3 regions of the Streptomyces sp. NPDC020917 genome follow, and region 1 is predicted to be linked to each of the others. Evidence: riboswitches for the same ligand, from Rfam matches in the RefSeq annotation. Region 1 holds a riboswitch; each other region holds the start of a gene.
What was found. Region 1 has a riboswitch for cyclic di-AMP ahead of ACH4TG_RS13825 (C40 family peptidase). Riboswitches for the same ligand answer to the same signal wherever they lie in the genome.
Positions count from the first base shown of each region.

Region 2: it holds a riboswitch for cyclic di-AMP, as region 1 does, so the genes downstream of both, ACH4TG_RS07310 (M23 family metallopeptidase) here and ACH4TG_RS13825 (C40 family peptidase) in region 1, are expected to answer to the same signal.
Region 3: it holds a riboswitch for cyclic di-AMP, as region 1 does, so the genes downstream of both, ACH4TG_RS21265 (M23 family metallopeptidase) here and ACH4TG_RS13825 (C40 family peptidase) in region 1, are expected to answer to the same signal.

Region 1 is NZ_JBIRRR010000005.1:346,443-353,585, reverse strand. Features, by position in the region: gene ACH4TG_RS13860 (DUF397 domain-containing protein) at 1-48, opposite strand, end outside; gene ACH4TG_RS13855 (DUF5753 domain-containing protein) at 72-929, opposite strand; gene ACH4TG_RS13850 (ATP-binding protein) at 1,193-1,621, shown strand; gene ACH4TG_RS13845 (GNAT family N-acetyltransferase) at 1,653-2,321, opposite strand; gene ACH4TG_RS13840 (TetR/AcrR family transcriptional regulator) at 2,318-2,959, opposite strand; gene ACH4TG_RS13835 (ABC transporter ATP-binding protein) at 3,015-3,974, shown strand; gene ACH4TG_RS13830 (ABC transporter permease) at 4,122-4,955, shown strand; gene ACH4TG_RS13825 (C40 family peptidase) at 5,112-5,609, opposite strand; cyclic di-AMP (ydaO/yuaA leader) riboswitch at 5,613-5,788, opposite strand; gene ACH4TG_RS13820 (hypothetical protein) at 6,143-6,460, opposite strand; gene ACH4TG_RS13815 (ATP-dependent Clp protease proteolytic subunit) at 6,467-7,102, opposite strand.
Region 2 is NZ_JBIRRR010000002.1:713,949-721,091, reverse strand. Features, by position in the region: gene ACH4TG_RS07320 (XRE family transcriptional regulator) at 23-913, shown strand; gene ACH4TG_RS07315 (hypothetical protein) at 991-1,296, shown strand; gene ACH4TG_RS07310 (M23 family metallopeptidase) at 1,522-2,556, opposite strand; cyclic di-AMP (ydaO/yuaA leader) riboswitch at 2,568-2,708, opposite strand; gene ACH4TG_RS07305 (N-acetylmuramoyl-L-alanine amidase) at 3,181-3,837, shown strand; gene ACH4TG_RS07300 (DUF4240 domain-containing protein) at 3,860-4,450, opposite strand; gene ACH4TG_RS07295 (NUDIX hydrolase) at 4,652-5,149, opposite strand; gene ACH4TG_RS07290 (amidohydrolase family protein) at 5,167-6,138, opposite strand; gene ACH4TG_RS07285 (helix-turn-helix domain-containing protein) at 6,372-7,143, shown strand, end outside.
Region 3 is NZ_JBIRRR010000009.1:194,107-201,249, forward strand. Features, by position in the region: gene ACH4TG_RS21250 (GNAT family N-acetyltransferase) at 1-1,623, opposite strand, end outside; gene ACH4TG_RS21255 (HPr family phosphocarrier protein) at 1,777-2,061, shown strand; gene ACH4TG_RS21260 (GntR family transcriptional regulator) at 2,273-2,947, opposite strand; gene ACH4TG_RS21265 (M23 family metallopeptidase) at 3,230-4,183, opposite strand; cyclic di-AMP (ydaO/yuaA leader) riboswitch at 4,197-4,386, opposite strand; gene ACH4TG_RS21270 (M16 family metallopeptidase) at 4,661-6,025, opposite strand; gene ACH4TG_RS21275 (M16 family metallopeptidase) at 6,046-7,143, opposite strand, start outside.

The DNA.
Region 1 (7,143 bases):
CGCGGTGCTGTGACTGCTGCGCCGCCACGTCAGACCGGCGGTCGTCATGATGCCTCCTCGATGCGGGAGCGCTACCGTGCCGACCCGGCGCGGATCCCGGCGATCAGGGCCGCGGACTCCTCGCATGGAAGCGCACGGGCGCGCAGGCCGGTGAACGCCGCGGTGTAGGCCGCGACGTCCTCTGTGCGATCGACGTGGAGACTACCGGTCAGATGGTCGACCACCACAACATCAAGTTCGGGCATCTGCGGAAACACGAAGATGACGAAGGAGTTGGTCACGCCCGGGTGCCCGCCGGCGCCGAACGGCACGACCTGCAACCGGACATGGGGCAGCCGGGCGGCCTCCTCCAGGTGCGCCAGCTGACCGTCCATCACCTCGGGGCCGCCCACGTCCCGCCGCAACACCGCCTCGTCCAGCACCGCTTCGAGCCGCGGCGGTGGGTCCTGCCGCAGCACCGACTGCCGCGCCGTGCGCACCTCGGCCAGCGCGGCGACCTCGTCCGCGGCGAGCTGCGGCATCACGCCCGCGGTCAGCGCGCGGGCGTAGGCGGGGGTCTGCAGCAGCCCGGGCACCACGCTGTTCTCCAGCGAAAGGATCCGGCCCGCGCCGGTCTCCAGGGTGATGAAGTCCCGGTACTCCACCGGGAGTACCTCGCGGAACTCGTGCCACCAGCCGCGCCGGTGGGCCCGCCCGGCGAGCATCGTCAGCAGGTCCCGCACCCGCCGGTCGCGTACCGCGTAGACGTCCAGCAGCACGCCGACGTCCGCGACGGTGACGGTGCTGCGGGCGGTCTCGATGCGGCTGACCTTCGACTGGTGCCAGCCGGCCCGCAGCGCGGCCTCGCCGCTGGTGAGGCCCGAAAGGTCGCGCAGCCGCCGCAGCTCCTCGCCGAGACGCCGCCGGCGCACGGCCGGAACTCGTTCCATGGGGTCAGGCGCCTCCTGCACTCCGGGCTGTCCGCCGGGCGGCATGCGTCAGTCCAGTCTGCCCATCGCGGGCGCATCCGGGTAGCGCGGTTCACTGGTTCGAGCGACAGATATATGCAGACAGCTGTGGAGCGACCGGAGGAGCGGCACGATTGGTGTCACTCTGGCGCGAACCCGTCGCGTCGCGGTGGCGGCCTGCCCGCCGCGCGGCCCCGGGTCCCGCGTCGGAGGGAGGTCAGGGCGGGAAAGGGAACGGCGGCGCCATGGCAGATCTTCAGGAAGCATCCGTCACGCTGCCGAGCGACCCGGCGTCGGTCACGACGGCCCGCCGCTACGTCTGCGGCCTCCTCGCCGACTGGGGCATGCCACCGGGCGACGAAGCGGCGGACGCGGTCCGGCTCATCGTCTCGGAGCTGGCCACCAACGCGGTGCTGCACACGTCCGGGCTCTCGCCGACCTTCACCGTCGACGTCCGCCTGGAACGCTCCGAGCAGCTGTACATCGGCGTCACCGACAGCCACCCGCGCCGCCCCCAGCGGCAACCGGCCGCCGTCCAGCAGGACAACGGCCGGGGCATGGTGATCGTGCGCCACCTCACCCAGGAGTCCGGCGGCCGGCTCGAGGTGACGCCGACCGCGGACGGCGGCAAGACGGTCTGGATCACGATCCCCTGGGCCGTCACCGTGGCCTGACGCCGGGCCGGGCCGCCGCACCGGCGTTCCGTCAGCCGGGTGTCCGTGCCGCACCGTGCGGACGCACCATCAGCGCCTCCGCCCCCACGGGCGCGAAGCCGGCCGACAGCAACGCCCGTACGCTGGCCGCGTTTCCGGGCGCGACCTGCGCCCACAGCGGCGCGCCGCCGGGCACCAGGTGCCGGGCCGCAGCGGCGAGCGCGCGGCCCAGGCCCTTGCCGCGGGCGGCAGGATCGACCTCCAGCGCGGTCTCCCAGCGCCCGGCCACGCCGCGCCCGATCACCAGCGTGCCGCCGGGCACCGTCCAGGCGCGCACCTCGTCGCGGTGCCGCAGGGCGCGGAGGATGCGCGGGTGCCCGCGGTCCTTCGTCTCGCGCAGGTCGAGGGGTGGCGGCCCCGGCAGCGGGTCGGCCACGGTCAGCAGGTCGACGTTGACGACTTCCCGCCCGGTGCGCGCGGTGAGCTCCGAGAGGAACGGCGGGCACAGCGGGGCGCCGAGGTCGTCCGGCGGCAGCAGCGCCGCGAGTTCGGCGTGGTCGGCGTCGGTGAACACCACGGTGTGCGCGGTGAAGGCGATCACTCCCGCGTCCCGCTCGGAGGGCTGGGGGAGGAAGGTCACCGAGCCGTCGGGCGGGGGGAAGGTGCCGCGGGCGGCGCGCGCGAGTATGCCCGCCAGGCGGGTGGAGGTGCCGGACGTCATTCCTGCCCCCTCGCCGCCAGCGTCTCGATCATCATCACCAGGTCGTCGAGGTCCCGGTCGAACTCGGCGTCCCAGTCGACCGGTTGGGCCAGCCACGGCATCACCGCGTCGTGTCCGGGCAGCGCACCGTCGGGGAGCCGGCCGCGGCGCCCGCGCGGGTCGAGGGTGCCGGGCCCGAACCTGCCGCCCGCCTCCGACGCGATCCAGCCGAGCATGTAGGTACTCACCAGCCGCTCCAGGCGCGGCACTTGGGACTTCGGCACGCCGGCGTCCAGCAGCGCCAGATAGAGCAGGTCGACGGTGGTCACCGCGTCGGGCGTCACGGCGGGACGGGAGAACAGCAGCCCCGTCACCCAGGGGTGGCCCTGCGCCAGCGTCCGCGCGGTCCGTGCGAACAACCGCACGCGCTCACGCCAGTCGGTGACGACGGACAGCGCCGGCGCGGTCTGGAAGACCATGCCGAGCAGCCGGCCGAGCATCGCGTCGAGCAGTCCGGCCTTGTCCCCGACGTGCGGATACAGCGCCATGGGCGTGACGCCGACGGCCTGTGCGACCGACCGCATGGACACCCCGGCCAGGCCGCGCTCGTCGGCGATCGCCACGGCGGCGTCCAGAATCTCTTCCCGTTTCCCGCTCATGCCTCTACACTGTAGATCTATACGGTGTAGATCAACTTTATGGGGGTGGTGGCCGATGCTCTCGGCCGAGGGGCTGGTGATGCGCTACGGCGAGCGCCGGGCGCTGGACGGCTTCAGCCTGGAGGTGGGCCCCGGTGAGATCACCGGGCTGATCGGGCACAACGGCGCCGGCAAGTCCACGTTCGTCGAGGTCGTCACCGGGCTGGTGAGGCCCGAAGCGGGAACCGTGCGGGTCTGCGGCATCGACGCCCGTGAACACCCGCGCGCCGCACGGGCTCTGCTCGGCGTCGCGCCGCAGGAACTCGCCCTCTACCCGACCGTCACCGTCCGCGAGCACCTCCAGCTCTTCGCCGGGCTCGCCGGGCTGCGCCGGGCCGCCGCCCGGCGGTCGGTCGAGGGCGTGGCGGAGGAGCTGATGCTCGGGGAGGTGCTGGACCGCAGGTGCGCGGTGCTCTCCGGCGGTCAGCGGCGGCGCGCCCAGGCCGCGGCCGCCATGGTCGCCACACCGCGCGTCCTGCTGCTCGACGAGCCGACGGCGGGTGCCGACCCCGAGACGCGGCAGGCGCTGCTGGCCGCGGTGCGGGCCCGCGCCTCGGCCGGCGCGGCCGTCCTCTACACCACCCACTACCTGCCCGAACTGGTCGACCTGGACGCCACGTTGGCGGTCGTCAGACGCGGCAGGGTGGTGGCCAGAGGGGACCGCGCCGGGCTCACCGCCGACCTGCCCGGGGAGATCCGGATCAGCCTGGATCCGGCGGGAGCGCGTCCGGTGCTGTCGCCGGAATTGGACCGGCGGACCCGCGAGGAGGGGCCGCACGGGCTGCGGATCGCCACCCGCAACCCGCCGGCGGACCTCGCCGAACTGCTCGCCGCGGGCTGCGCCCCGGTCAGTGTCGACGTGCGCCGCCCCGACCTGGACCTGTACCGGTCGCTGGCCGCGGAGGGCCCGCAGAGCACGGCGGGCGCGGAGACCTCCGGCGCCGGGGCCGCCGGGTCTGCGGCCCGGGTGGCCTGACCGGCCCCCTCTCCGGCCTGCTTCCGGGCCGCAGGCCCGCATCGCGGGGAAGCGGCGGGCGCACGGCCGCCCTGCCGCGCCGATCCGCCGATCCGCCGCGGTCCCACCCGACTCCCTGTGACGCGCGCACACCTGAAGGAGCCTCAGATGCACCTCGACGTCCGACCGGGCGGAACCGTGGCGGCCGCCGGCGCGCCGGGATCCGGCCGGCTGACCGAGCCCGGCCGCACCCGCGACGCCCTGCACCGCACCGGCGTCCTGATCCGGCACAACACGACCGTGCTGCTGCACGAACCAGGGCCGCTCGCCGGGCGGATGGTGATGCCCCTCATGCTGCTGACGGCCACGCGGCCGCTGTACGAGCAGGCGCAGGGGCCGGGCGGGACCGCCCAGGCCGTGGTCGGGTCGCTGGTGACGTTCTCGCTGCTGGCCCTGTCCATCGTCGGCGGCTCGATCCTGTCCGAGCGCATGTGGCGCACGTGGGACCGGTTGCGCGCCACCCCGGTGCGGCCGGTGGAACTCCTCGTGGGCAAGGCCGTGCCGGTCCTGGGCGTGCTCGTGGTGCAGCAGGCCGTGGTGCTCGGCTTCGGCATCGTGGCGTTCGGGATGCCGGTGGCCGCACCGGGACTGCTGGTGGTCGCCTGCGGCGCCTGGGGGCTGGCGCTGCTGGGCCTGGGGACCGCGGCCGGCGTGCTGGTGCGCAGCTACGGCCAGTTGAGCGCCGCATTCGACATCGGCGCGCTGTTCCTGACCACCCTCGGCGGCGCCCTGGTCCCGCTGGACCTGCTGCCGGGGTGGCTGCGCGCGGTCAGCCCGGCCTCTCCCGGGTACTGGGCGGCCCAGACCCTGAGGCACGCCGCGGCGGGCGACACGGGTCCCACCCTCCGGGGTGCTGCCGTGCTGCTCGCCGTCGGCGCCGCATGCGGTGCGGTGGCCTGCTGGCGGGTGGCCCGCGGTTGGGGCCGGGCGCTGGCGGTATGACGGCGGACCCGTCGCAGGGACCGTCCCCGGCCCCGGTCGCGCTCCCGCCCGCGGGCCTGTGGCGCGCCGCGACGTCCGGGAAGACGCCGGGGCGGCCGCCGAGGAGGAAGGCGAGGAGGTCGTCGAGCGGTCCTGGCCCCAGTGAGCCGGAGCTGCTCACCTGACGCGGCCGTACCAGACGCGGCTGGTCCAGATCCGCTCCAGGCGGACCGAGGCGCCGGTCCTCGGCGCGTGCCAGATGCGGCCGTCGCCGGCGTAGATGCCGACGTGGTACACCGACGAGGCCGAGGAGCCGGCGTGGAAGAACACCAGGTCACCGGCGCGGCGCGCGGAGGCGCTGATGTGCCGGGTGCTGTTGTACTGGGCGGCGGCGGTGCGGGGCAGGGTCTTGCCCGCACGCTTGAACGAGTACTGGGTCAGCCCCGAGCAGTCGAACCGGTAGGGGCCGGTCGCCCCCCACTGGTACGGGGCGCCCTGCTTCGAGGCGGCGATGTCCAGGGCCAGGGTGGACAGCGAGGCGGCCTGCGCGGACGGGAGGGCGCCGGGGATCAGGGCGGGTGCGGCGACGGCCGCCGCGGTGAGCACGGACGCCGCCCCGAACCGGGAGAGCCGTGCGGACACGGGATGGACGTTCATGTGGTGGAGCGCGAGCATGCGCAACCCTTCGTCGTCAGCCTGCGAAGGATGACCTGTCGGGTTCGAGCAGGCGAAGAATGCCCGGCCGCTGACCTGCGGCTTCACCCCAAGAGGCGGTCCGGATCCGGTCCGGTGCCGCCCCGTCGTGCTGGGTCCTCCGCTCCTGCCGCGTGCACTCGTGTCGACCTGGCATCCGTGCGGCGGCAGGATTGGGCGTCCGCACGGACCGCCCCGTCACGGCGACGGGGGCTTGTCGTCACCACGGATGGTTACGCACGAAACGGTGCGATGTGTGACTGAAAACGCGCTATGTGAGCCTCGTCACGTTTCACCTATCCGAGTGAACGCGGCTCCGGAGCATGTCCGCTGACGCCGCGTCCGTCGCTCTGACCTGGCCCGATGAAGCGGCTTGCCGGCGGGTCCAGCCGACATGCGCAATTCAGCACCGAATTGACAAACCCTGTTGGATACGCCCAATGGACTGAGCGAATCCGTCACCGTGTCGGGCGTGTCGGGGCCGAACGGCCGTCATCGGGCCGGGTCTCGGCGTGTCAGTGCGTCGGCGGCGCTCCCGGATCCGGCGTCACCGTGGCGAGTGCGGACCGGCGTTCACCGTCCAGGACCCGCAGCGCCCGGCCCAGCGTGGCGTGATGGAGTTCGGTCTCGCCGCGCAGGTGCATCGTGGTCAGCGCTTCCTTGAGAGCCGCGGCCCGTCCCACCAGCGCCTGCGCGGCGCGCAGCGCCCGGTAAGTGTCCGTCGTGCGGCTGGGGTTGATCTTCCCCAGCAGATCGACGACCTCCAGATAGCAGTCGACCAGCTCACCCTCGGAGCGGGTGAGGGCGGGCAGGGGTGGCAGCTCCGGCACCACGTCGGGTCACCGCAGGCCGTACGGGGTGGTGTTGGACTTCCTGCTGGTGGTCAGCTGGTCCACCAGGCCGTAGGCGACCGCCGATTCGGCGTCGAACACCTTGTCCCGTTCGATGTCGGCCGTGATGCGCTCCGCGTCCTGCCCGGTGTGCCGGACCAGCAGTGTCTCCAACTGCTCGCGGGTGCGGAGCAGTTCCTTGGCCTGGATCTCCAGGTCGGAGGTGTCGCCCTGGATCGCCTCGCTCAGCGAGGGCTGGTGGATCAGGATCCGCGCACCGGGGGTGATCATCCGCTTGCCCGGCGCTCCCGCGGCGAGCAGCACCGCGGCGGCCGACGCCGCCTGGCCGATGCAGACGGTCGCCACATCGCAGGTGACGAACTGCATCGTGTCGTAGATCGCGGTCATCGCGGAGAAGGACCCGCCCGGCGAGTTGACGTACAGGTGGATGTCCTGCTCGGGCGCGGCGCTCTCCAGGTGGATGAGCTGGGCCATCACGTCGTTCGCCGAGGTGTCGTCGATCTGGGTGCCGAGGAAGACGATCCGCTCCTGGAGCAGCTTGGAGTACGGGTCCATGGTGCGTACACCGTTGCTGCTGCGCTCGGTGAACTCCGGCAGCACGTAGCGGGCGGTGGGTCGGAACATCGCGTGCACCTCCGTCTGTAAAAAATGTACAGGACGTACGT
Region 2 (7,143 bases), on a different contig from region 1:
GCCACAGACGCGGAGGTGACGCATGCGCAACCGCCAGGCCCTGCAGGCGCTGCTGGCCCGGGCGCGGGCGCGCGTCGACCCCGCCGACCTGGGCCTCGCGCCCCGGGCCGACCCGCGCGGCCGCCGGGTCCAGGGGCTCACGCACGAGCACATGACCCTGCTGCTGGGCTGGCCCGAGCACAAGTACGGCTACGTCGAACGCGGCCGGCTGGCGCACATCGGCACCGACGTGCTGGCCCCCATCGCCCGGATCCTGCACCTCAGCGACCACGAGTGGGAGGCCGTGGTGCTCTACGCGACGGGCCTGCTGCCGGCCCGCCCGCTCGACCCGCGGCCCGGGACCGCGATACCGCGGCCGTGGGAGCGGGTGCTGCGCTCGACCGGCGAGATCGCGTACCTCAACGACGTCGCGTGGGACGTCGTCGCCTACAACACCGCGTTCGCCCGGCTGTTCAGGGACGAGGACGTGCCGCGGAACACCATGCGGTGGATGCTGCTGGCGCCCGAGGCCCGGACGACCCTGAGCGACTGGGAGCACAGCTGGCTGCCGCTGCTGGTGCCGCAGCTGCGCCACGCGGTCTCGGCGAACCCGCACAACCGCACGCTGGCCCGGCTGCAGGCCGACGTGCGGCGCGATCCGGTGGTGGCCGCGGCGTACGAGTCGCCGTCGGCGGAGTTCATGGGCCCGCGGGCGGACGAGTCGCGGCCGATGCTCCACCCCGAGCTGGGTCCGGGCTGGGTCACCATGTGCGCGGCCGGCCCGTTCGGGGTGCCCGGCGGACGGCTGATCTTCCTGCTCTTCGACGCGGGCGGGCGGCCGGTCCCCCGCCCTCCGCTGTTCGCCCCGGCCCCCGGCCCGGTCGACCCTGCGCCGGTCGACCCCGGGCCACCGGGCGGCGGGGAGACCGCTTAGTCTCGGACCGAACGGCACGTGACGGGACGTTCCAGGACAAGGGGCGGCCCCGCGGGCGCGACGGAAGCGAGGACGGCATGGCTGGGGTTTCGGCGAGCACGGTGGCGGCCGGCGGGCTGGTCGGCGGCTATGCGATCGCCCGGTGGACCAAGCGGCGCGAACTCGGCGGCGCGGCGCTGGCCGCGGCCGGCGCGGTGGCCGCCCGCGAGTGGCGGCAGCAGGCCGGCACAGGGGCGGCCGCTGCCCTGACCGGTGCCTATGTGGCGGCCTTCGCGGGTTCGCACCCCCTGGCCAAGAAGCTCGGCGCCTGGCCCGCGGTCTTCACCGTCGCCGGCGCCGTCGCCGCGGCCTCCTGGGCCGTCGCCGGCCGTTCCGCCAAGTAGCCTTCGCCCGGCGGGAGTTCGGGCCCGGACCGTGGGTCGTCGGCACGGCGTGGCCGGCCCGCGGCCGGGTCACGCCGTCGCGCGGCGCCCCAGTTGGGTACGTCCGGGAGGGCGCCCTGCGGGGCCACGGGGAGCGGGCGGCTCGACCTTCCGCGGACAGGCCGACGGCCCTGACAAGGGGGGGTTCGCCAGGGCCGCCGGGGTTCGGGGGATGCGTGCCGGTCGTCAGACCGCCACGTCGTGGGAGCGGAGCCACGGGAGCGGGTCGACGGGGGCGGCACCGCCGGGACGGACCTCCAGGTGGAGGTGCGGGGACGCGACGTTGCCGGTGGCGCCGACGCGGCCGACGGTGTCGCCGGTCGTCACCTGCCCCTCGGTCACGCACATCGTCGACAGGTGGCAGTACCAGAGCTGCGTGCCGTCGTCGAGGGTGAGCACCACGCGGTAGCCCTGGGCGCCGGCCCAGCCCGCGGAGGTGACGGTGCCGCCGTGCACGGCGTGCACCGGGGTGCCCGTCGGGGCGGCGAAGTCCTGCCCGGTGTGCAGGTTGCCCCAGGGGTCGGCCTCGCCGAAGGTGCTGGTCAGCGTGGCGGACGCCAGCGGCTTGATGTAGGAGGCGGCGAGCGCGGCCAGGCGCTCGGCCTCGGCCTTGGCCGCGGCCTCCGCGTCGGCCTTCGCCTTCGCCTCGGCGGCGGCCTTCGCCGCGGCCGCCTGCTCGCGCACCTTGCGCGCCGCGGCCTCGCGGGCGGCCTGCTCGGCCGCGGCCTTCGCGGCGGCGTCCCGTTTCGCCTGGGCGGCGGCCTCGCGCTCCGCGGTGGCCTGGCCGATGATGCGGGCGCGCAGCGCCTCGCCGGGGTCGCTGATGACGCTCGGCGCGGGGGTGGCGGCGGGCGCCGCCGCGGAGGCGGGCACGGGGTCGGCCTCGGCGGGGACGACGTCGGGCACGGAGATGGCCGCCGGCGCGGCACCCGGCGCGGGGGCGCCGGGCGTTGCGGCGGCGGCGACACCGCCGGCGCCGACGGCGGCCATCGCCGCGATGCCGAGCACGGTCCCGCCGCGGGCCATGGTGCGCTGGCGCGGCATCCGGTGGGCGCTGGAGTCCGCGGCGGTGCGCGCGGCGTCGGAGCCACCGGTGGAGTGGGTGTCGGCGAAGAAGGCGAAGGCGGGCTGCTCCCCGTCGGGTCCCGGCCGCGGCGCGTCGCCGTTTCCGGCCTCGGTCTCGGGCCGGGCGGGTGCGTAGGCAGGCTGGTTCGACGCCACGGGGGCGCTCTCCTTTCCTTCCCTCTCGCCTACCGGGTTAGCTGACGGGTTCGGAGCAGGAAGGTCTCCTACGAACGGCCTTGCGGCCGCCCGATTCACCCCAGGATCTCGGGTCCCCGGTTCCCGCGGACGGGATTCGGCAAGCGCACGGTGCCGCCTCTGACGGCGGTGGTGACGACCGCGCTGCGTTATCGAACGTTAATAGAGCCGGGGGGGAAATCCAAGCCGAATCGGGGAGTTGGCGGCGGAACCAATCGGACACACGGCGCACAGAAGGCGTAAAGCGGTCAGCCGGCGTGACCTGGCGGAGAGATGAGCGTGTGTCAGTTGTTATGCGGGGACGACGCGAGTGACTACAGTCAGTGAGCGAGCGGACGCGGTCGGCGGCGGACGGCGGGCGCACCGGGTGCCGGCCGCCCGGTGCACCGGGTGCCGGCCGCCCGGTGCACCGGGTGCCGGCCGCCCGGTGCACCGGGTGCCAGCGGTCTGGACCTGTGCCAATTCGCGAACCGCTTGGCAGGCCGCGGCGACCGGCCCCACGATGGGCAGGCTCGACGTTCTTGTCATGCACTCGTCCATATCCGTCCGCGGTACGTCCGCACTGCGACGCCTCAGGAGCCCGCCATGGCACGTCCCAGCAATCCCCCCACCCCCCACGCCGGGACCGCCTCCGGCCCTTCGGCCCCGCCGAGCCGCCGCTCGCTGCTGCGCGGCGGCCTCGCGCTCGGCGCCGCGGCCACCGCGGGACTTGCCGGCGAGCTGTGGACCGGCCGCGGCACGGCCTCCGCCGCGGCCGTCGACTACCCGGGCGCCACCTGGGCCCCGGCCAGCACCTCCAACTACACGGTGTCCAGCCGCCCCACGGCCTACCCGGTCAACCTCGTGGTGATCCACGTGACGCAGGAGACCTTCTCCGACACCATCAAGCTGTTCCAGGACCCGACGCACGCGGCGGCCGCGCACTACGTCGTGCGGTCCGCGGACGGCGCGATCGACCAGTGCGTGCGCGAGAAGGACATCGCCTGGCACGCCGGCAACTGGGACTACAACACCCGCAGCATCGGCATCGAGCACGAGGGCTGGGTGGACCAGCCGTCGTACTTCACCACCGCGATGTACCACGCGTCGGCCGCGCTGACCGCGGAGATCTGCGACAAGTACGGCATCCCCAAGGACCGCGACCACATCATCGGCCACTACCAGGTGCCCGGCACCGACCACACCGACCCCGGGCCCAACTGGGACTGGGTGCGGTACATCCGGCTGGTCAACGGCGTCTGACGGCCGCGGACCCCGCCCGCGCTCAGGGCCGCGGCAGCGGGAACATCTCGCTGAGCCGGGGCAGCCGGCGGGCCGCCTCCGGCTCGTCCAGCGCGCTCCACCGGTCGCCGCGCGGCGCCGTACCGGTGGTGCCGCGCGGGCCGGAGGCGGCCCGCCGCGCGCGGACGGCGGCGTCCAGGGCGTCGGCCGGGAGCGACGACACGCGCTCGTACGCCTCGGGGGCGAGCCGGTCCAGCGACTCCCAGGTCGGGTGGTCGTCGTACCAGCTCTCGCGGGGGCGGGCGGACAGCCGCAGCACCTCGGGGACGTACGCGAGGGAGTCCGGGTCGTCGACCGCCGCGTCGAACACCGGGCGGCCCAGGCCGATCAGCCAGTGCTGGAAGTAGCAGAACGTGTCGTCGGAGCACCAGCCGCCGAAGACGCGGTCGGCGGCGGCCCACAGGCTCCAGGTCCTGGACTGCGCCACCCGCCGTTCCAGGCCCGCCTGGAAGCCGATGATGCCGTCGAGCGGCGTCCGCAGGAGGGCCTCGCGGAGCCAGGCGTCCCGCTTGTCACCGGTGAGCCCCTGCCGCCTGCTGTCCGCGATGAGAGTCCAGAGGGGATCCGTCTCCATGCCGCGACTATGCCAGCGGGCTGTCACTGCGCGCAGGGGCAATTCCACCTGATGGACGCTCAGTTCCCACTCCCCGGGCCCCGCACCCTGCCCGTCTCCGCCCCCCGGAGCCTTCCCGACCTGCGACGACGCGCCTGGCTGACGGAAGAGCGAAGGCCGCCGCGCAGCGACCGGCGGCGAGGGCGCGGCGAAAAAGGGGCCTCAGAGGCCGAGCCGGACGGGCTCGGCGGGGAGGCCCGAGGTGAGGAGGGCCGTCAGGGGGGTGGCAAGGTCGCGGGGGGAGAACAGGTCGGGGCCCCGGTAGGCGACGATGTCCCGCGGGTGCCACCACCGGAGGCCGCTGATGTGCTCGGCGGCCAGCTCCTCGTCGGACATCGCCCCGCGGGGCGCGAACGCGGCGGTGCGGACCAGGAAGTAGTCGTTGACCACGCCGTCGTAGCCCGCCGCGTGGCCGGGTTCGACGACCTCCTGGTGCCAGACGTGCGGCGGGGTGCCGTCGAGGGCCAGGCCCACCTCCTCGTCCAACTCCCGGCGCAGGGCCGCAAGGGGCGTCTCCCCCGGCTCGACGCCGCCGCCGGGCGCCGCCCAGACGACGATCGGCCCGGACGGCTTCGCGAAGACGAACCGGCAGAGCAGGAGGCGTTCGTCCTCGTCCAGGACAAGCGCGCGGACCGCGTGGCGAAGGTTCGGCGAAGGCATCAGGACACGCTAGTGGATCACGTTCCCGCCCGGAGCCCGAAGAGTGTCACCGCGTTGTCGTGGCACACCGCGCGCAGCCACTCCGGCCCGAGGCCGAGCCCCTCCAGGGCGTGGAGCTGGTGCACGTAGGGATAGGGGATGTTGGGGAAGTCCGTGCCGAGCAGGACGCGGTCGCCGAGCGCCGCCAGCCGCGGCAGCGCCCGGCGCGGGAAGGGCATGAAGTCCTCGGTGAAGCCGGTGAACGCCATCGTGGTGTCCAGCCGCACCTGCGGGTACCGCTCGGCGAGATCGAGGAAGTCCTCGTACTCGGGCATCCCCATGTGCGCGACGATCAGCGGCAGTTGCGGGTGGCGCGCCAGCACCCGCGCGATCGGCTCGGGTCCGGTGTGCTTGCCGGGCGCCGGTCCTGAGCCGCAGTGGATCACCACCGGGATCCCGGCCTCGGCCAGCACTCCCCAGGCGGGCTGGAGGAGTTCGTCGGCCGGGTCGTACGCCCCCACCTGCACGTGTGCCTTGAACACCCGCGCGCCCGCGTCGACGGCCTCGGCGACGAGCGTCTCGACGCCCGGCTCGGGGAAGAGGGTGGCGGTGTGCAGGCAGTCGGGGGTACGCCGGGCGAAGCCGGCCGCCCAGCCGTTGAGCCACCGGGCCATGCCGGGCTTGTGCGGGTAGAGCATCGCCGTGAAGGCCCGGACGCCGAACCGCCTGAGGACGGCGACCCGTTCGTCCTCCTGCTTGCGGTAGGCGATCGGCCACTGAAGTCCGCCGATCAGGGGCCCCTGCGCGTCGAAGTACTCCCAGACCTTGTGCAGGACGCGCTCGGGCATGAAGTGCGTGTGGACGTCGACCAGCCCGGGCAGGCCGAGGCCGCCCCAGAAGCGCCGGACCTCACGGGCCTCCGCCGCGTCGCCGTCGATGACGCCGCCCTGCGCGGCCTCGTCGTCGGCCGGGCCTGCGGGGTCGGAGCGCGCCGTGCGGTGATCGTTCATACCGCCCACGATCGTCCCTGGTGAGGGGGCGGGTCCACCGTTTCGGCCCGGGGCGGGTGAGGGATCCGTCACCCGGGCCGCCCGGCGAGCCCCCGCCCGCCCGGTTGCGTGCGACTGCGGGACGGCGGCGAGCGGTCCGCGAAGGCGGCCCGGGGGCGCAGCTTCGGGGCCGGTGGGCGGGCGGGGCGTGCGTGTTACGTTCGGCAGCCCGGCGGGCGAGGAGGTGGGACGGCATGGCCGACGAGGGGCGGCGCGTGCTGGGCGCGGTGCTGCGCGCGATGGTCGCCGACGAGCGGGTGGTGGACGAGGTGATCGCGGCCGCCCGCACCTCGCCGGAGGTGGCCCGGCTGCCCGAGGCCGAGAACCGGCGGCATGTCGCCGTCCTGCTGGCGTCCGGCCTGGCGTCGTTCGACGATCCCGCGGCCGGACTCCCCGACGAGGACCCGGTCGCGGCGGCACTCGGCGCCGACCGCGCCGAGCAGGGCGTGCCGCTGACCGCCCTGCTGCACGGCGTCCAGGCGGGCCGGCGGCGGGCGCTGGAGATCGGCGTGGCCCGCGCCCGGGAGGCGGGCGTCCCCGACCGCGAACTCCTGGACGCACTGCTCCACTTCGACCGGCACGCGGGCGCGATGGAGCGCCACGTGATCAACGGCTACCACACCGCGCAGCTCGAACTGGCCCGCACCGCACGCGATGCCCGCACCCAGTTGCTGCGGCGGCTGCTGCACGACGGGGCCGGCGGACCGCTGCCGGAGGCGGAGGTGCGGCAGGCGGGACTCGACCCGGGCGCCCGGCTGCACTGCGTGCTGTCGGCGGTGACCGACCCCGTGCGGGCGCGCGCCCTGGAACGCGAACTGGACGTGCCCGGCGCGCTCTTCGGCCTCGTCGACGGGCGCTTCTCCGGACTGGCCCCGCGGCTGCCGGCCCGGCGGGACGCCATCGGGGACGGGCCGCTGCTGCTGGTCTCCCCCGCGGTGCCGCTGGACGGCGTGCCCGCCGTGCACC
Region 3 (7,143 bases), on a different contig from region 1:
CTGGGCGGCCGTCGTCAGGTCGAGCGGCGGGGCCGGGTGCAGCCCCGCGGAGAGCGCGGCGTCGTAGGTCAGCAGGCCGATGGACTCGGAGTTGCCGAGCACGGCCACCCGGTCGCCGGCCGGCAGCGGCTGCAGGGCCAGGAACAGGCCGGCGTCGAGCAGTTCGGTGACGGTGTCGACGCGGATCACGCCGGCCTGCCGGAAGAGGGCGGAGACGGTGGAGTCGGGGATCCGGGTGTTCGGCACGGCGTGGCCGGCCGGGACCGTGCCGGAGTGCAGCGCGCCCTTGACCACCACGACCGGCTTGCTCGCGGCGATGCGGCGGGCGATCCGGGTGAACTTGCGCGGGTTGCCGAAGGACTCCAGGTACATCAGCACCGCCTCGGTCTCCGGGTCGTCCTGCCAGAACTGCAGCAGGTCGTTGCCGGAGACGTCGGCGCGGTTGCCGGCGGAGACGAACGAGGACGGGCCGGCGCCGCGCCGGTGCAGCCCGGACAGCAGGGCGATGCCGATGGACCCGGACTGGGTGAACAGCCCGAGCCGGCCGTGGTGCGGCATCTCCGGCGACAGGGACGCGTTGAGCCGGATGTCGTCGGCGGTGTTGAGCACGCCGAAGGCGTTGGGGCCGATGACCCGCATGCCGTGGCTGCGGGCCTGGCGGACCAGCTCGCGCTGCTTCTCCCGGCCCTCCGCCCCGCTCTCGGAGTAGCCGGCGGCGACCACCACCAGGCCGCGCACCCCCGCCTCGCCGCAGTCGGCGACCGCCTCGGGCACCCGGTCGGCCGGGACCGCGACGACGGCGAGGTCGACCGGCTCGCCGATCGAGGCGACCGACCGGTACCCGGGCACGCCGTCGATGTCGGTGCCGCCCTCAGGGAAGGAGTGGTTGACCGCGTACAGGCGGCCGGTGAAGCCGCCCGCGGTGATGTTGCGCAGCAGGGTGCGGCCGACACCGCCGGGCCGGCGGCCGGTGCCGACCACGGCCACCGACGCCGGGCGCAGCAGCCGCTGCACCGAGCGGGCCTCGGCGCGGTGCTCGCGGGCCCGCATCACCTGCACCGACTCGTCGGTGGGCTCCAGGTCCAGGTCGAGGTGGACCACGCCGTCGGCGAAGCTGCGCTGCTGGGTGTAGCCGGCGTCGGTGAAGACCTTGACCATCTTGCGGTTGGCGGGGAGCACTTCGGCGGTGAAGTGCAGGATGCCGCGCTCGCGGGCGACCGCGGCGATGTGCTCCAGCAGCGCGGACGCCACCCCGCGGCCCTGGTGGGCGTCCTGGACCAGGAACGCGACCTCGGCGCGGGTGCCGCCGCGGCCCGCCCGGCCGTGCTCGTCGATCCGGTCGTAGCGGACGGTGGCGATGAACTCGCCGCCGACGGTGGCGGCCAGGCCCACCCGGTCGACGTAGTCGTGGTGCGTGAAGCGGTGCACGTCGCGGTCGGACAGTCGCGGGTAGGGCGCGAAGAACCGGTAGTACTTCGACTCGTCCGACACCTTCTCGTAGAAGCCGACGAGGCGGCCGGCGTCGTCCGGGCCGATCGGCCGGATGTGGGCGGTGCCGCCGTCGCGCAGCACGACGTCCGCCTCCCAGTGCACGGGGTACGGCTGCGGCTGCTGCTCCGTCATGGCCCCAGCGTAAGCGGGCGTGGCCTGCTCGCGCGGCCGACGCGTTGGAGGCAGGCTGGGGGCAGCGAACCGCCGGTCCCGGCCACCGCCCGGAACATGTTTAACTGGTCTAGACAACTTCGTACCACTGTCACTGATCCGAAGGGCAACACCATGGTTGAGCGCCGCGTCAACGTCGGCTGGGCGGAGGGCCTCCACGCCCGCCCGGCGTCCATCTTCGTCCGCGCGGCGACGGCCGCCGGCGTCCCGGTGACCATCGCCAAGGCGTCGGACGGCAACCCGGTCAACGCGGCGTCCATGCTCGCGGTCCTGGGCCTGGGCGCCCGGGGCGGCGAGGAGATCGTGCTGGCCTCCAACGCCGAGGGCGCGGAGGTCGCCCTGGACCGGCTGGCCAAGCTGGTCGCCGAGGGCCTGGACGAGCTGCCCGAGACCGTCTGACGATTTCGCGCGCTCCGGGTACCGGAACGGCCGGGAATTCCGAGCACCCCCGCCGGCGGCCCCGCGGAAATGGGCAGCGGAATTCAGCGGGACCGGAACATCCCCCACGGATGGTCCGGTCCCGCTCTTTCACGAATACGGGACCTCATACCGGAACTCCGGGCGGACCGCTGTTTTCCGGTATCCCGCGTTCTTGTATACGACGTGCGTGTTAAGCCCGGCGCCGCACCGCGTTGACGGGAGGTTTCAGGATCCTCACCGCCGACGCCCGTTCCACATGGACGGCGGCCAGCCGGCGGGCCCGTTCCGCGTCGCCGCGGGCCACCGCGTCCACGATCGCCGCGTGCTCGTCCCACGCCTCGCGCACCCGCACCACGGAGCCGTCCCCGTAGACCCAGGCGATCTTGTGCCGCAGCTGGGTGAGCAGCGCGGCCAGCGTCGGGCTGCCGGACGCCTGGGCGAGCGTCTCGTGGAACCAGCCGTTCAGCGAGGTCAGATCCGCGGACTGCCCCTGCACCGCGCGCTCCTGGCCCAACCGGACCAGCCCGCGCAGCACCTTGAGGTGGGCCTCGGTGCGGCGCTGGGCGGCGCGGGCGGCGCCCAGCGGCTCCAGCAGGCCGCGCATCTCCAGCAGGTCCGCGGCCTCCTGCTCGGTCGGCTCCGCGACCGACGCGCCCGCGTGCCTGCGGGTGCGGACGAACCCCTCGGACTCCAGGGTGCGCAGCGCCTCGCGCACCGGCACCCGCGAGACGCCGTAGCGCTGCGCGAGCAGTTCCTCGGTCAGTCTGCTGCCGGGCGGGAAGAATCCCGCGACGATGTCGTCGCGGATCGCCGTGCACACCACCTGGGCGGAGATACGCCGCCCGGTGCCGTCCGCCCCGTTCACGTCCGATTCCGCATCGCAGAACTCCGTTCCCTCCCCCGCATTATGCCCGTGACTCTATTCCAGGGCGCACGGAAAAGGGAAAAGAGGTGGCGAATTCTTGATTTTATTGCGGACAGGGCGGCACGTTCCGGGCGGGCGGGGCGGCCGCCCGCGGTGATCAGCTGCGGGGGAAGCACCCGCGGCGGCCCGGGACGCACGAAGGCCCCGGTGGCAGAACCGGGGCCTTCGAGGCGGGCCCGACCGGTGGGCGGCCGGGCCGTACAGGGTGCCTGACGCGGGACGTCAGACGGTCACACCGTGCTCGGCGAGGTACGCGATCGGGTCGACGTCCGAGCCGTAGTCCGGGGTGGTGCGCACCTCGAAGTGCAGGTGCGGTCCGGTGACGTTGCCGGTGGCGCCGGAGATGCCGATCTCCTGGCCCTCGGTGACGGTCTGGCCGGCGGACACCAGCGGCTGCGTCAGGTGGCCGTACAGGGTGTACATGCCGTCGGCGTGCTTGATGATCACGTCGTTGCCGTACGCGCCGTCCGCGCCCGCCGAGACGACCACGCCCGCGGCCACCGCGTGCACCGGGGTGCCGGAGTCCACGAGGAAGTCCACGCCGGTGTGGTAGCCGCTGGACCAGTTGGAGCCGGCCTGGTGGTACGGGGTGCCGATGGACGCGTCGACCGGCTTGGTCCAGCCGGAGTCTGCGGCGGCCGTCGTGGCGGCGGCCACCGGCTGCTTGGCGGCGCTGACCGCCCCGGCCTTCGCCGCCTGGGCCGCGGCAGCCTGGGCCGCGGCAGCCTTGGCAGCGGCAGCCTTGGCAGCGGCAGCCTTGGCAGCGGCGGCCTTGGCAGCGGCCTTCGCCTGCGCGGCGGCCTTCGCCTTGGCCTTGGCCGCCGCGGCCGCCTTGGCCTTCGCTTCCGCCGCCGCCTTGGCCTTGGCCGCGGCTTCGGCCTCGGCGCGGGCCTGCCGGACCTGCTCCTGGGCGGTGTTGGCGACCGTACGCTGCACGTCGGCCTGGGCGGAGAAGCTGTTCGCCAGCGAGCCGGTGACCGACGTGGCCTGGGACAGCACGTTCTTCTTGGCCGCGGCGGCGACCGGGCGCGGATGGTGGTCGGGGGCGGCCAGCGCGGTGGCGCCGAACGCTCCGGCGCCGGCGATCACGGCGACGCCGGCCAGGGTGGCGGCGGCACGGCCGGGCCGCCGACGCCGGTGCTTCCCGCGCAGGGCGGGGCGAACGCGGAACGCCATGGAGGCGTCGCTCCTTTCCTTCCTTCTCGCCTACCGGGTTAGCTGACGGGTTCGGAGCAGGAAGGTCTCCTACGGGCGCCCCTGGGCCGGCGACGGCGAAGGCTCCCGATTCACCCCGGGGGAACTCCCTCAGGACCGCGCGGCGGCGGACACGAGGGGTGGGTCCCCGGCTCCCCTGGACGGGGACTCGGCGATGTGCGGATGTGCGCCCGGCACGGCCGGGCGGTGCCCGACCCTGCAGGGCCGGGGAGCGTTGACGCTATCCGGGCGGTCCGGCGAACACCAAGCAGATCCGTCGATATGTAGCGCACGCCACACACGCCCGCGAGCCGCTCAATTCGGGCACAACAGGACAGAAATCCCAAGGGACTTCGCGCCCCGGACGTGCGGGCCCCGGGCGCGCCGGCTCCTGGCACACGGAACCCCGGCGCCGCGCAGGGCGGCACCGGGGTTCAGGAGAACGACGCGACGAGGGCGTCAGGACACGACGGTCACCGGGCCGATGCCCAGCTCCCGCACCGGCTCGGCGATCTGCCCGGCGTCGCCGACCAGGACCACCACCATGCGGTCCAGCGGGAAGGCGTTGACCACGGCGGCGGTCGCCTCGACGGTGCCGGTCGCGGCCAGCCGCGCGTACAGATGCGCCTGGAAGTCGTCCGGCAGCTGCTGCTCGACCTGGTCGGCCAGGGTGCCGGCGACCGCGGCGGCGGTCTCGTAGCGCAGCGGGGCCACGCCGACCAGGTTCTGCACCGCGACGTCGCGCTCGTCGTCGGTGAGCCCGCCCTCGGCGAGGGTGCGGATCACCTGCCAGGCGTCGGCGAGCGCCGGGCCAGTCACCTCGGTGGCCACCGAGCCGCTGATGGCCAGCAGCGCGGCGCCGGTGCCGTCGGCGGACGACAGCAGCACCTGCCCGAAGGCCCGCACGCCGTAGGTGTAGCCCTTCTCCTCGCGCAGCACCCGGTCCAGCCGGGAGGTCAGCGTGCCGCCCAGGCAGTACGTGCCGAGGACCTGCGCCGCCCACACCGGGTCCTGCTTGTCCGGGCCGGTGCGGCCGATCAGCACCTGCGTCTGCACCGAACCGGGCCGGTCGACGATCACCACCCGCGCGGTGTCGTTCGAGGTGATCGCGGGGCGCGGCCGCGGCTGCCCGGTGCCACCCGTCCACTGGCCGAGGGTGGAGTCGAGCAGCGCGGGCAGGTCGATGCCGGTGAGGTCGCCGACGACCACCGCGGTGGCCGTGGACGGGCGCACGTGCGCGTCGTAGAAGGCGCGCACCGCGGGGGCGTCGATGGCCCGCACCGTCTCCTCGGTGCCCTGCCGCGGCCGCGAGCAGCGCAGCTCGGCCGGGAACAGCTCCTTGGACAGGGCCATGGCCGCGCGGCGGGCCGGGTTGGCCAGCTCGTGCGGGATCTCGTCGAGCCGGTTGGCGACCAGGCGCTTGATCTCGTCCTCCGGGAACGCCGGGCTGCGCAGCGCCTCGGCGAACAGGGTCAGCGCGCGGTCCAGCCGGCGCGCGGGCACCTCCAGGGAGACCCGCACGCCGGGGTGGTCGGCGTGCGCGTCCATGGTGGCGCCGCACCGCTCCAGCTCCGCCGCGAACTCCTCGGCGGTGTGCTGGTCGGTGCCCTCGGACAGGGCCCTGGCCATGATCGTGCCGACCCCGTCGAGGCCGGCGGGCTCGGCGTCCAGCGGCGCGTCCAGCATCACCTCGACCGCGATCACCTGCTGGCCGGGACGGTGGCTGGTGAGCAGGGTCAGGCCGTTCCCGAGCGCCCCGCGCTCGGGCGCCGGGAACGCCCACGGCTTGGGCTCCCCCGCGGCTGGCTGCGGATGGAACATCATGACGGCCTCGCGTGCGTCGCTCACAGCTCACCCTCCTTGTTCTCAGCGCCCGAGTCCCCGGCCTCGACGATGGCCTGCTCCTCGATGTCCGGCTCCTCGCCCTCCTGCTCCTCGGTCTCGGCCGGGCCGCCGGTGGGCTCGTACACCAGCACCGCGCGGTTGTCGGGCCGCAGCCGGGCCGCGGCCACCGCCTTGACCTCCTCGGGGGTGATCGCCAGCACCCGGTCGACCGCGGTCAGGGCCAGCTGCGGGTCACCGAACAGCACCGCGAACCGGCACAGTTCGTCGGCGCGCCCGCCGACCGTCGCCAGCCGGTCCAGCCACTCCCGCTCCAGCTGGGCCTGCGCCCGCTCCATCTCCTCGGTGGTGGGCCCCTGCTCGGCGAACCGGGCCAGCTCCTCGTCCACCGATGCCTCGATGACCGGCAGTTCGACGCCGCTGGACGCCTTGATGTCCAGCCAGCCCAGCGAGGGCGCGCCGGCCAGCCGCAGCAGCCCGAAGCCGGCGGTCACCGCGGTGCGGTCGCGCCGCACCAGGCGGTTGTGCAGCCGGGACGACTCGCCGCCGCCCAGCACCGTCAGCGCCAGGTCCGCGGCGTCACCCTCCCGGGTGCCGTCCGCGGGGAGCCGGTACGCGGCCATCAGCGCGCGCGACGGGACGTCCTCCTCGACGACCTCGCGCAACTGCCCGCCCATGACGTCCGGGAGCGAGCCGTCCCGCGGCTCCGGCTTCCCGTCGTGCGCCGGAATGCTGCCGAAGTACTTCTCGATCCAGCCGAGCGTCTGCGCCGGGTCGATGTCGCCGACGACCGAGAGCACCGCGTTGCCGGGCGCGTAGTACGTGCGGAAGAACGCCTGGGCGTCCTCCAGCGAGGCCGCGTCCAGGTCGGCCATCGAGCCGATCGGGGTGTGGTGGTACGGGTGCGGCTCGGGGTACGCCATCGCGGTCAGCTTCTCGAAGGCGGTGCCGTAGGGGACGTTGTCGTAGCGCTGGCGGCGCTCGTTCTTCACCACGTCCCGCTGGTTGTCCAGGCTCTGCAGGTCCAGGGCGGTCAGCAGGCTGCCCATCCGGTCGGCCTCCAGCCACAGGGCCAGTTCGACCTGGTGGGCGGGCATCGT